3 regions of the Streptomyces cadmiisoli genome follow, and region 3 is predicted to be linked to each of the others. Evidence: riboswitches for the same ligand, from Rfam matches in the RefSeq annotation. Region 3 holds a riboswitch; each other region holds the start of a gene.
What was found. A riboswitch is a leader RNA that binds a small molecule or an ion and turns the genes downstream of it on or off. The one in region 3 is predicted to bind cobalamin.

Region 1: another riboswitch for cobalamin. It lies ahead of DN051_RS13870 (energy-coupling factor ABC transporter permease); the one in region 3 lies ahead of DN051_RS35840 ((2Fe-2S) ferredoxin domain-containing protein).
Region 2: another riboswitch for cobalamin. It lies ahead of DN051_RS26785 (SCO2321 family membrane protein); the one in region 3 lies ahead of DN051_RS35840 ((2Fe-2S) ferredoxin domain-containing protein).

The regions. Positions count from the first base shown of each region.
Region 1 is NZ_CP030073.1:3,308,536-3,312,599, reverse strand. Features, by position in the region: gene cbiQ (cobalt ECF transporter T component CbiQ) at 1-453, opposite strand, end outside; gene DN051_RS13875 (energy-coupling factor ABC transporter substrate-binding protein) at 460-813, opposite strand; gene DN051_RS13870 (energy-coupling factor ABC transporter permease) at 810-1,502, opposite strand; cobalamin riboswitch at 1,536-1,718, opposite strand; gene meaB (methylmalonyl Co-A mutase-associated GTPase MeaB) at 1,815-2,792, opposite strand; gene scpA (methylmalonyl-CoA mutase) at 2,789-4,064, opposite strand, start outside.
Region 2 is NZ_CP030073.1:6,130,839-6,134,902, forward strand. Features, by position in the region: gene DN051_RS26775 (CbiQ family ECF transporter T component) at 1-163, opposite strand, end outside; gene DN051_RS26780 (SCO2322 family protein) at 156-830, opposite strand; gene DN051_RS26785 (SCO2321 family membrane protein) at 827-2,065, opposite strand; cobalamin riboswitch at 2,201-2,344, opposite strand; gene DN051_RS26790 (Strvi_7410 family MBL fold metallo-hydrolase) at 2,451-3,476, opposite strand; gene DN051_RS26795 (aldehyde dehydrogenase) at 3,674-4,064, shown strand, end outside.
Region 3 is NZ_CP030073.1:8,129,761-8,133,824, forward strand. Features, by position in the region: gene DN051_RS35825 (family 1 encapsulin nanocompartment shell protein) at 1-19, shown strand, start outside; gene DN051_RS35830 (twin-arginine translocase TatA/TatE family subunit) at 166-381, shown strand; gene DN051_RS35835 (enoyl-CoA hydratase/isomerase family protein) at 552-1,631, shown strand; cobalamin riboswitch at 1,905-2,095, shown strand; gene DN051_RS35840 ((2Fe-2S) ferredoxin domain-containing protein) at 2,136-2,525, shown strand; gene DN051_RS35845 (ABC transporter substrate-binding protein) at 2,656-3,645, shown strand; gene DN051_RS35850 (FecCD family ABC transporter permease) at 3,771-4,064, shown strand, end outside.

The sequences.
Region 1 (4,064 bases), 4.8 Mb from region 3:
CATGCGGTACGTCACCAGTGCCACGTCGACGACGGGCGCGGGCACGCCCGCCCGTACCAGCCGCGGCAGCAGATCGGACATCGGCGTGGTGAACGCGAACAGCAGCACGCCCAGCGAGGCGGCCGAGGTGCGCAGCAGCAGCTCCCCGGCGCGCACCGGACCCCCCTCGGCCGGGCCGACGAACCCGCCCGGCCCGCCGACCTGCACCAGCAGAGTGGCCGCTCCGGTCACGCAGAAGCCCAGCGGCACCCGGTAGGCGCGCCACAGCCGGCGCGGGGGCACCCCCGCCGGACCGAGCAGCACCACCAGAGCCGTCACGAGTACCAGGGCGGCGCCCGGCCAGGGCGGCAGCGAGATCGCCAGCGCCGTGAGTCCCAGTCCGAGCACCGCCTTGTCGACGGGATGGCGGCGGCGCCAGCGACTGCTGTGCGCCGCCGCGTCGATCGGCAGCACGCGCGATCAGGACCCCTCGGCCGGCGTCCGCGCGTCCCGCTCCCCGGCGTCCGCGCGGGTCCGCAGCTCGCCCTGGCGGCGTCCCCGGCGCAGACCGAAGTAGTAGGCGAGCACGCCCGCGCCGATGGCCGCCTGTAGGGCGAACAGCGCCGACTCGATCTCGCCGGACGGCGGTTCGTACAAGGGCGTGAACCAGGGTTCGTAGTCCGGTTCGAGTTCGGTGATCGCCGTCTCCGCCTGGGCGTCGGCGCCGGTGAACGGCTCCTCCTTGTGGTCGCCGAGGCCGAGGGCCAGCGGCAGCACCGCGAGCGCGGCCACCACGAGCAGCAGCAGGGCGTTGATCTTCGTGTTCCGGTTCACCGGGCCACCGCCTCGGTGCCGGCCTTCCGGGTGACCAGGACGCCGAGCCGGGTCAGCTCACCGCTGCTCGACTGCACCAGCAGCCGCATCACGAGCACCGTGAGCAGGCCCTCGCTGACCGCGAGCGGGATCTGGGTGACGGCGAAGATGGTGCCGAACTTGCCGAGTGCGCCCAGGAATCCGCTGCCCGGGTCGGGGAAGGCGAGCGCCAGCTGCACGCTGGTGACGCAGTACGTGGACAGGTCGGCGACGAACGCTCCGAAGAACACCGCGACCATCAGCGGCACGTCGTACCGCCGCAGCAGCCGGTACATCCCGTACCCGGCCCACGGCCCGACGATCGCCATCGAGAAGACGTTGGCGCCGAGCGTGGTCAGGCCGCCGTGCGCGAGCAGCAGCGCCTGGAACAGCAGGGTGATGGTGCCCAGCACCGCCATGACCGGCGGCCGGAACAGGATCGCGCCCAGCCCGGTGCCGGTGGGATGCGAGCAGCTCCCGGTCACGGACGGCAGTTTCAGCGCGGACAGGACGAACGTGAAGGCCCCGGAGGCACCGAGGAGCAGTGTGCTCTCGGGGTGCTCCTTGACCTCACGGGTGAGTGACCGGACTCCGTGGACGACGAACGGCGCCGACGCGACGCTCCAGGCGACCGCGTGCGCCGGAGGAAGAAAACCCTCGGCTATGTGCATGGCTCAGCAGACCCTCTCCAGCACCTCGTGGATGGTGTACGACGCGCCTTGGCCGGTCTCCTGGCTGACGGGTGACACCGCCCGGTCTCCGCCTTCCCGGGTCCGAGGACCCAGTGGCTGCCCCTGAGGGCCGGAGCCGGACTTCCCGATCACAGTGGCGAGGGCCGCACCGGTTTCACACCGGATTTCCCGTGCACCAAGGCGTGGTGACAGTAGTGCTCATCCCGGGACGGGACAAGCGCGCCCCGGGCGGCGTGCGGACGGTGCCCGCCCGCTCGCGTCCCGGCCGTCGCGCCGTCCCACGGGGGACGCTCAGGTCCCGCCGAACGCCCCCAGAATGCGTTCGGCCGCCAGGGTCGCGGTCAACTCCCCGTCCCTGACCCGCTGTTCGAGTTCCGGCGCGAGCGCCCGCACCGCCGGGTCCGCGTGCAGCCGGCCCAGCAGCTCGTCGCGGACCATCGACCAGGTCCAGTCGACCTGCTGGTCGCGCCGCTTGGCGGCGAGCCGGCCCGTGGACTCCAGCAGCGTGCGGTGCTGCTCCAGCCGTTCCCACACGGCGTCCAGGCCGGTCGACTCACGAGCGCTGCAGTGCAGCACGGGCGGGGTCCAGGCGGCGTCCCGGCCGTGCATGAGGCGCAGGGCGCCGGACAACTCCCGGGCCGCGGCGCGCGCGTCGCGCTCGTGCGGCCCGTCGGCCTTGTTCACGGCGATCACGTCGGCGAGTTCCAGGACGCCCTTCTTGATGCCCTGGAGCTGGTCGCCGGTGCGGGCCAGGGTGAGCAGCAGGAAGGAGTCGACCATGTTCGCGACGGCGGTCTCCGACTGGCCGACGCCGACCGTCTCCACCAGCACGACGTCGTACCCGGCCGCCTCCATCACCACGATCGACTCGCGGGTGGCCTTGGCGACGCCGCCGAGCGTGCCGGCGGTGGGCGAGGGGCGGATGAACGCCGCCGGGTCCACGGCCAGCCGCTCCATCCGGGTCTTGTCGCCCAGGATGGAGCCGCCCGTACGGCTCGACGAGGGGTCGACGGCGAGGACGGCGACCCGGTGGCCGAGCGAGGTGAGCAGGGTGCCGAACGCGTCGATGAAGGTCGACTTGCCCACCCCCGGCACACCGCTGACACCGATCCGCCGGGCCCGGCCGCTGTGCGGCAGCAGCTCGGTCAGCAACTCCTGGGCCAGCGCCCGGTGCTGGGGCCGGGTGGACTCGACGAGGGTGATGGCCCGGGCCACCGTCGCCCGCTTCCCGTCCAGCACACCCTTCACATACGCGTCGAGACCGATCACAGCTCGTGTCCGAGGCCGGCCGCCAGCCGCCGCACCAGGTCGTGTGCCGCGTCCGGGATCACCGTCCCCGGCCCGAACACGGCCACCGCGCCCATCTCCAGCAGGGTCGGCACGTCCTGCGGCGGAATCACGCCGCCGACGACGACCACGATGTCCTCGCGGCCCTCCGCCGCCAGTTCCTCCCGCAGCGCGGGGACGAGGGTGAGGTGACCGGCGGCCAGCGAGGAGACGCCGACGATGTGCACGTCCGCCTCCACCGCCTGCCGGGCGACCTCGGCGGGCGTCTGGAACAGCGGGCCGACGTCCACGTCGAAGCCGAGGTCGGCGAAGGCCGTGGCGATCACCTTCTGGCCGCGGTCGTGACCGTCCTGGCCCATCTTGGCGACCAGGATGCGCGGGCGGCGGCCCTCGGCCTCCTCGAAGGAGTCGACCAGGGTGCGGGTGCGGTCCACCGCGGGGGACTCGCCGGCTTCGTTGCGGTACACACCGGAGATCGTACGGATCTGGCTCGCGTGCCGGCCGTACACCTTCTCCAGGGCGTCGGAGATCTCGCCCACCGTCGCCTTCGCGCGCGCCGCGTGCACCGCCAGCTCCAGCAGGTTGCCGTCGCCGCCCGCGGCCCGGGTCAGCGCGTCCAGCGCGTCCCGGCAGGCGGTCTCGTCGCGCTCCGCGCGCAGCCGCCGCAGCTTGTCGATCTGCTGGGCGCGCACCGAGGAGTTGTCGACCTTCAGGACCTCGATCTGCTCGTCGCTGTCCACCCGGTACTTGTTCATGCCGATCACGGGCTGGCGCCCGGAGTCGATCCGGGCCTGCGTCCGTGCCGCCGCCTCCTCCACCCGCAGCTTGGGGATGCCGGCGTCGATGGCCTGCGCCATGCCGCCCGCCTGCTCCACCTCCTGGATGTGCTGCCAGGCGCGCCGGGCGAGGTCGTACGTCAGCTTCTCCACGTAGGCGCTGCCGCCCCACGGGTCGATCACCCGTGTGGTGCCCGACTCCTGCTGGATGAGCAGCTGGGTGTTGCGCGCGATTCGGGCGGAGAAGTCGGTGGGCAGGGCGAGCGCCTCGTCGAGGGCGTTGGTGTGCAGCGACTGGGTGTGGCCCTGGGTGGCCGCCATCGCCTCCACACACGTGCGCGTGACGTTGTTGAACACGTCCTGCGCCGTCAGCGACCAGCCCGAGGTCTGCGAATGGGTGCGCAGGGACAGCGACTTGGCGTTCTTCGGCTCGAACTGTCCGACCAGCTTGGCCCACAGCAGCCGGGCCGCCCGCAGC
Region 2 (4,064 bases), 2.0 Mb from region 3:
GAAGGGGATTGGTGGTGCGGGTGGCCGCGGTGCCCAGGGCCAGGGACCACAGCCACCACGCGCCGGGGTGGACGGAGGCGCCGCGCCGGGGCCGGGGCGCGGGCGCGCCGGCGGCCCGGCCCCGCGGGGCGCCGACGCCCGCGCCGCGGGTGCCGCTACGCATCCCCGCGCCGGCGCATCTGCCACACCGCCGCCGCGCCGAGCACCGCCACCGCGGCGGCTCCCGCCAGCACGCCGACCGAAGGCCCCCCGCCGTCCGCGTCCCGCTCGCTCTTCGCGCCGGTCGCCCGCCCCTGCGCGGCAGCGGCCGGTTCGCTGCCCCCGTTGCCCGCCGCCACCTGTTCGCCGCAGCCGCGCCGCGGATAGCCCGCGATGGCGCACAGCAGGGCGGCGGAGTCGTAGCGCAGCGGCCGGGCCACGGCCGCCAGGGCCTCGGCGGTCGTCGCGTCGGGGGCGACGCGGGCGCAGGCCGTGCGCGCGGGCGGCGGGGTCTCGCCGGACGGGGCGTCCGCGGCCGTGCCGAAGTCGAGGACGAGGGCCACCCGCTTGTGGCCCTCGCGCGCGGGCGTCCCGGCGCACACGGTCTTGAAGTCGGCCGTGCCGCGGGGCTGCGCGGAATCCTGGGAGTCCTCGCTCACCGAGAAACGGAAACCCTGGACGTCGCCGTCGGCGGGCCGGGCGAGGGAGGGGCCCTGTGTGGCGTACGTCCACCGGTCGCCGTCGCGGTCCCAGAAGGACCAGTAGCGGTACCCGACCGCCTGGGCCTGGCCGGCGCCGCCGGCCAGGACGACCAGGCACGCGGTCAGGAGCAGCACGGCCCGCCGTATCACGGCCGCCGCCCCTTGTTGCGGCCGCTGATCAGGAAGCCGATGCCGATACCGGCGACGAGGCCGACACCGACGATCCACCACACGCCGGCACCGTCGTCCGAGTCGGCCTCGGTCTCGGACCCGGACGACTCGGCCTCGGGGGACGGGTCGGCCGCGCGCGGCGCCGGGCCGGTCGCGTTGAGGCGCTGGACCAGGTCGGTGCCGCCGAAGTCACGGGGGTCGGTGCCGGTGGCGTGGGCGGCGAAGACGAGTTGGGCGTAGGCGGACGGGCCGCCCTGCGCGGCCCATTCGGGGCCGTTCCGCTCCAGCCAGGCCAGCGGCTTCGCGGCCCGCTCGGCGCCGCCCTGCGCGGCGAGCGCGACGACGGCGTCGGCGGTGTTGCCGACGTCCGGCTGGTCCTCGGCGCCGGCGAGGGCGGACATGAGGTGACCGTCCTTCTTCACGGCCTGCGCGAGATAGGCGGCGCCGCCGGCGGCGGCCTGCTCCGGGGTGGGGTCGCCCTCGGCGCACGAGGCGTCGGCGGCCTTCTCCGCCGCCGGGGCGGCCAGGCCCTCGCCGAGGGCGCCGATCACCGCAGCCGCCGTCGCGTCGGCGTCGGCCGCCAGCGCGCCCTTCTTGTCCGGCTGGTAGGCGAAGGCGCCGCCGCCGTCCTCGTCGCAGGGGACGGACAGGGAGAGCAGCGCGTCGTAGGGGGACTTGCCGCCCTTGACGACGTCGCGCGGCTGCTCGCCGACGGCGGTGAGGGCGCCGACGACCAGGGAGGTGGAGTTGGCGTCGCTGGGTCCGCCCGCGGTGTAACCCCAGCCGCCGTCCGCCGCTTGAGCCGACTTCAGCCAGGTGACGGCCTTGCCGGTGACGGCCTCGTGCCCGCCGAGCGCGGCGAGGGCCTGCACCGCGGCGGCCGTCATGTTGGTGTCGACCGGGGTCTTGGCGTCACAGGCCCTGCCGGGGTCGGCGCGGAACGGGGCGAAGGCGCCGCTCGCGCACTGCTGGCCGGTGAGCCAGTCCACCGCCGCGGCGGCCGGTTCGACGCCCACCGTGTCCTGGGCGAGCAGGGCGAGCGACTGACGCCAGACACCGTCGTAGGTCGGGTCGGTGCCGCCGTACAGCCCGGCGGGCTTCGCCACGGACGGCGAGGCCGACGGGGACGGGTCGGCGGCGTGGGCGAACGGGGTCGCGGCGACACCGATCACGGCGGTGGCGGCCAGGACCGCTGCGCTGCGGCGGGCAATCATGATCGGCGGGTGCCTCTCTGAGCTGTCGGGTCCGTCTTCGGCGCGCGACAGCCGGGCAGCACGGGACACCCCCGGGCGGCTCGGCTCCGCATGCCTCGACGGTGCCGCGCACCGGCCGGTTGCCGGTGCGCTTGAGCCGGTTCACGTTCCGCGTGGGGCATTCCGGCTCGCCGGGACCCTCTCGGTCCGGCACACGGCTGCGGGTCAGCGCCGGATTTGCACCGGCTTCCCCCCGTACGGGTGTGATGACGACCCGGCCACTCTACCCGTCCGTAGGAAAGCGGCCGAGGGGCACCGGCCCGGCGGCCGGGCGCGCACGGGGGCGCGGGTTCTCGCGGTGCCGATGCCCGAGCCGCCGCCGGTCCCGGCTTTGGCCCGCGCCGCGTCAGACGCGCACGTACTCCACCGGCTCGGTCCCCGTCACCGCCTCCGCGCGGCCCTGCTTGACCAGGCGCCGCAGATGGGCCTCCGCCTCCGAGACGGCGATGTTCCGCGAACCGTACGGGATCCGGTCCCAGGGGCGGTTCCACTCCATGCGCTCGGCGAGCTGCCAGGGGGTGAGCGGGGTGGCCAGCAGGTCGAGCAGACCGGTCAGCCGCTCCTCGTGGTGGGCCAGCAACTCCCGTACCCGGGCCCCGGTGTCGGCGAACGCGTACTGGTGGGCCGGGAGCACCTCCGCGGGGGCGAGGCGGGCGACGCGCTCCAGGGAGTCGAGGTAGTCGCCGAGGGGGTCGGTGACCGTGGCGTCGTCCGGGTCCTCGTACAGGCCGATGTGCGGGGTGATCTCGGGCAGCAGGTGGTCGCCGGAGAACAGCCGGCCGCGGCCCGGCAGCCGCGCGGGGTGTTGTTCCTCCAGGTGCAGGCACACATGGCCCGGTGTGTGGCCGGGCGTCCAGATCGCGCGCAGCCGGCGGCCGGGCAGGTCGAGCAGTTCGCCGGGGACGATCTCGCGGTCGGGGAGGGCGGGGGACAGGCCGGGCAGCGTGCGCCGGCGGGCGGTGCGCAGCGGCGCGATGTGCTCCTCGGGGGCGCCGGCCGCGGTCAGCTTGGCGGTCATGTAGGAGTACCACCGGTCGGGTCCGGTCTCCCGGGTCCGCCGCACCACGGAGACGTCGGCCGCGTGCATCGCGATCCACGCACCGGACGCCTCGCGCACCCGGCCCGACAGGCCGTGGTGGTCGGGGTGGTGGTGGGTGACGACCACGCCGTGGATCCCGGCCGGCGAGGTGCCGCACGCGGCCAGTCCCGCGGCGAGGGTGTCCCAGGCCGCCGGGTCGTCCCAGCCGGTGTCGACCAGCACGGGGCCGCGGTCGGTGTCGAGGACGTACACCAGTGTGTGGCCGAGCGGGTTGTCCGGGATGGGGACCCGCAGCGACCGCACGCCCGCGCCGTGGTCCGTCACGTCCGTCATGGAACCCCCTGTCGCCGGCCTGCCGCCACTATAACTAGAACAGGTTTCGATGGGAGCCCGAGTCATCCGTTCCGTCGGGCGAGTGCTGTGCGGTCCGTGGACTCCGCAGGGGGGAGCTGGTATCCATCTTCGTAGCCCCCTATCTGATGGGGCGTCAGGAAAAGTCGCAGGGAACGGCCCTCGGGAGGCAGTCGGCCATGACCGAGCTCGTGGAACACGGACAGCTGTTCATCGGCGGGGAGTTGACCGACCCCCTGGGCAAGGACGTCATCGAGGTGGTCTCGCCGCACACCGAGGAGGTCATCGGCCGGGTGCCGCACGCCTCGCCGGCGGACGTCGACCGGGCGGTCGCGGCGGCCCGGCGGGCGTTCGACGACGGCCCCTGGCCCCGGCTCCCGCTCGCGGAACGGATCGCGATCGTCACCCGGATCAAGGACGGCATCGCCGCCCGGCACGACGAGATCGCACGGGTGATCTCCGCCGAGAACGGCTCGCCGTACTCCTGGAGCGTTCTCGCGCAGTCGCTCGCCGCGATGATGGTCTGGGACGCGGCGATCACGGTCGCCCGCGACTTCACCTACGAGGAGA
Region 3 (4,064 bases):
GACGGCCGGCGGCGGATGAGCCCGCTCGACGCGGCGGGCCGGATACGGGCTTGTTCGGCGGGCGCGTGTCGGGGGAGACTTCTACAGCACTGTAGATCGCGGTGCGTCGGCAGGGCGACCGACGGCCGTCGTCCGCCCCGGAAGAGAGCAGACCTGATGTTCGGTATGAGCGAGTTGGCCCTGATCCTCCTCGTCGTCGTGGTGGTCCTCGGGATCAGGAAGCTGCCCGAACTCACACGCTCTGCGGGCAAAGCGGCTCGTATCCTCAAGAGCGAGAGCAAGGCGCTCAAGGAGCAGGACGCCCCCGAGGCCCGGGACAGCTCGGGGCGCGTCGTCCAGGGGAAGATCGTCGAGCGCGACGATCCTTCGGCTCGCGCCTGACGGACGTGCCCCGGTCGCCGGCCGGGACGCTGGGCCCGCACGGCGGCTCCGGCCGCAACTCGGCGACCAGGGTGGTGAGAAGATCGTCCGTGAGCGGACCCATCAGACCCTGGAAGGACCTACGAGATCATGCGCGTCATCGTGGCCCGCGGCCCGGCGGAGGCGTTCGGATGACCGGCGGCGACGCCGACCACGTCCTGCTGCACACCGCCGGACGTGCCGCCCACATCACCCTCAACCGGCCCCGAGCCATCAACGCCCTGAACCACGCCATGGTGCGCCGCATCGACGAGGCACTCACCGTCTGGGAGCGCGACCCGGCCGTGGAGACCGTCGTCCTCACCGGAGCCGGTGAGCGCGGCCTCTGCGCCGGCGGAGACATCCGCGCCATCCACGACGACGCCAGGGACGGCGACGGTACCGCCTCCGCCGCGTTCTGGCGCGACGAGTACCGCCTCAACGCCCGTATCGCCCGGTTCCCCAAGCCGTACGTGGCCGTCATGGACGGCATCGTCATGGGCGGCGGTGTGGGCGTCTCCGCGCACGGCGGCATCCGGATCGTCACCGAGCGATCCCGGATCGCCATGCCCGAGACCGGGATCGGCTTCGTACCGGATGTCGGCGGCACCCACCTGCTCACGCGGACACCCGGCGAACTGGGCACCCACCTCGCACTCACGGGCGCGCAGATCGGCGCCGGAGACGCCCTGCTGTGCGGGCTCGCCGACCACTGTGTGCCGTCGGCCGCACTCGGGGCGCTGGTCGCCGATCTGGCCGAACTTCCCGCGCGTGCGGCGGTCGCCCGTCATGTACAGGAGCAGCCGCGGGGGGAGTTGGCGGAGCACAGGGAGTGGCTCGACGCCTGCTACGCCGCCGACACCGTCGAGGAGATCGTGCGGCGCCTGCTCGCGCACGGCTCTGCGGTGGCCAAGGAGACCGCCGAGACGCTGCTCGCCAAATCGCCCACCGCGCTGAAGGTGACGCTGGCCGCTCTCCGCGGCGCCCGGCGACTGGGTTCCCTGGAGCGGGTCCTGGAACAGGAGTACCGCATCTCCTGCGCCGCGCTGACCAGCCCCGATCTGGTGGAAGGCATCCGCGCCCAGGTCATCGACAAGGACCGCAGCCCGCGCTGGTCGCCGGCTTCTCTGAGCGAGGTCACCGACGCCGACGTCGCGCGCTTCTTCACCCCGCTCGGCGAGCGTGAACTGGCTCTCGCGGACCGCGTCACCGTCGCGGAGACGGCCCGGTGAACAGGCCGTGGGCCCTGTCCGGCGCCGACGCCTTCGTAGCGTGTCCGGCGGCGGATTCGTCCGGCTGAGGGGACGCCCGACGACTCGGGTACGCCGCTCCACACGGTTGTGTGCCTCTCTGGGACGCCCGCTGTCGGGCGGCCCGTGTCCGACCCCGTGACGGCTCGTTCGTCGACGGCGCGAGCGAGCCGTCAGGGCGCTCACCCGCCGTTGCCCGGGCGGCGCGCGGCGCCGTGCGCCGCCCGGCCCGTCCGGCCCCGGGCTTATGACAGAGAGATCTTTCTGTCATGATGTCCCGCGAACAGGGCGACGGCGGAACGAGGAAGCCGGTGTGAATCCGGCGCGGTCCCGCCACTGTGATCGGCGAGCGGATCCCGAACAGACCACTGCCCCCTTGTGGGTGGGAAGGCCGGGACGAGCACTGACCCGAGAGCCAGGAGACTCACGCGGTCGCCTCCTCGAAGTGACTGGGGCGGATTTCCCCGGAGAGGTGGGCTCGTCGGTATGCCCGGAAAGCCGTCGCCGGTCGGCTCCTTGCCGTGCCGGTTCGTGGTGTGCCGCGACTGTTGCTGCGGCAGCCCCAAGGTGAGCGGTGTGGACCACGCGCGGCAGACCGCGCGGCTCGCCGAGGAGGCGCCGGTCCGCGTCTCCGACTGCCTCGACGTGTGCGACCACGCGAACGTCATCGTCGTACAGCCCTCCTCCGAGGGGCGCGCGGCGGGCGGACGGCCCGCCTGGTTCGGCCTCGTCAACGACAGCGCCGCCACCGAGGACATCGCCGCCTGGGTACGGGTCGGCGGACCGGGCGTCGCCGCGCTGCCGGACATCCTGGAGCTCTACGCCTTCACCCCACCCCGGCGGGCCCGCTCCGGGCCGCTCACCGACGCAGGCTGACCCGCGGCCCGCCGTCGCTCCCACCGGCGCGCCCGCACCAGCGATCTGCGCCGGATCCCCCGATTCCGAACAGCCTCCGGACCACCCTCCGGACCGTCCAGAACCATTTCGCGGTGAGAGGATCCGCCTCATGATGGGCAAGCGCCCGCCAACCCTGCTGTCGGCCATGGCAGTGGCCCTCCTGTTGTCCGGTTGCGGCGGTGCTCCCGCCCCCGAGGACGCCGCGCCGAACGGCCCCGCCGTCGAGGGCTTCCCGCTCACCGTGTCCAACTGCGGCGTGAAGACGACCTTCAAGCGGCCCCCGCGGCGCGCGGTGTCGATGAACCAGCACGCGACCGAGGTCATGCTGGCGCTGGGGCTGGAGAAGTCGATGGTGGGGACCTCCTACCTCGATGACAAGATCCTTCCCGAGTACCAGGGGGCCTACGACGGCATCAAGGTCCTGGCGGAGGAGTACCCGTCGTTCGAGACGCTGCTGACCGCCGAACCGGACTTCGTCTACGGCGGTTTCGCCAGCGCCTTCGACGAGAAGGAGGGCCGCAGCCGCGCCGCCCTGACCGAGTCGGGGATCAACACCTACCTGAACATCGAGGGGTGCGCGACCGGTCCGGTGACGATGTCCACGATGGACCGGGAGATCCGGAACGTGGCGAAGATCTTCGGCGTGCCGGACCGGGCGGAGCGGCAGTTGAAGGAGCTCCACGGCACGCTGGACACGGTCACGGACAAGCTCGCCGGAGCCACCCCGGTGAAGGTCTTCGTGTACGACAGCGGCGACAAGACCGCCTTCACGGCGGGCGGCGCGGGCATCGGCGACGAGATGATCGAGCAGGCCGGCGGTGCGAACCTCTTCGCGGACCTGGACAAGGCCTTCGGCGACGTCTCGTTCGAGCAGGTGGCGGAGCGCGCCCCCGAGGTCATCGTCATCTACGACTACGGGGACCAGCCGGTCGAGGACAAGAAGAAGTTCCTTCTGGCGAACCCGGCGCTGAAGGACATCCCCGCCATCAGGAACAAGCGGTTCGCGGTGCTTCCGCTGTCGTCCACGGTGCTCGGCGTCCGGGTGCCGTCCGGCGTCGAGTCCCTGGCCCGCCAACTCCACCCGGACCGGTTCGAGTGACCGGCGCTCCCGACGCGACGCGTGTGGCGGAGGCGAAGGAGCCAGCCGGTGCGACCGGGGGGACGAGGGGCGGGGCGGCTGCCGGTGCCGCCGCCGTCCGCCGCCCCGGGGTCCCCTACCCGCTCGTGCTCGCGCTGCTGGCCGTACTGCTGGGCGTGGCGGCCACGTTCGGGATCGCGCTCGGATCCATCGGCATCCCGCCCGAACAGGTCTGGGGCATCCTGCTGCACCGTGTGCATCCCTCGCTCGCCGATCCGACCTGGACACCGGTCCGCGAGACGATCGTCGTGGACGTCCGGCTGCCCCGGGTGCTGCTGGCCGGCGTCGTGGGTGCCGGACTCGCGGTCTGCGGCATGGCGCTCCAGGCTCTGGTGCGCAACCCCCTCGCCGACCCGATGCTGCTCGGGGTGTCGTCGGGC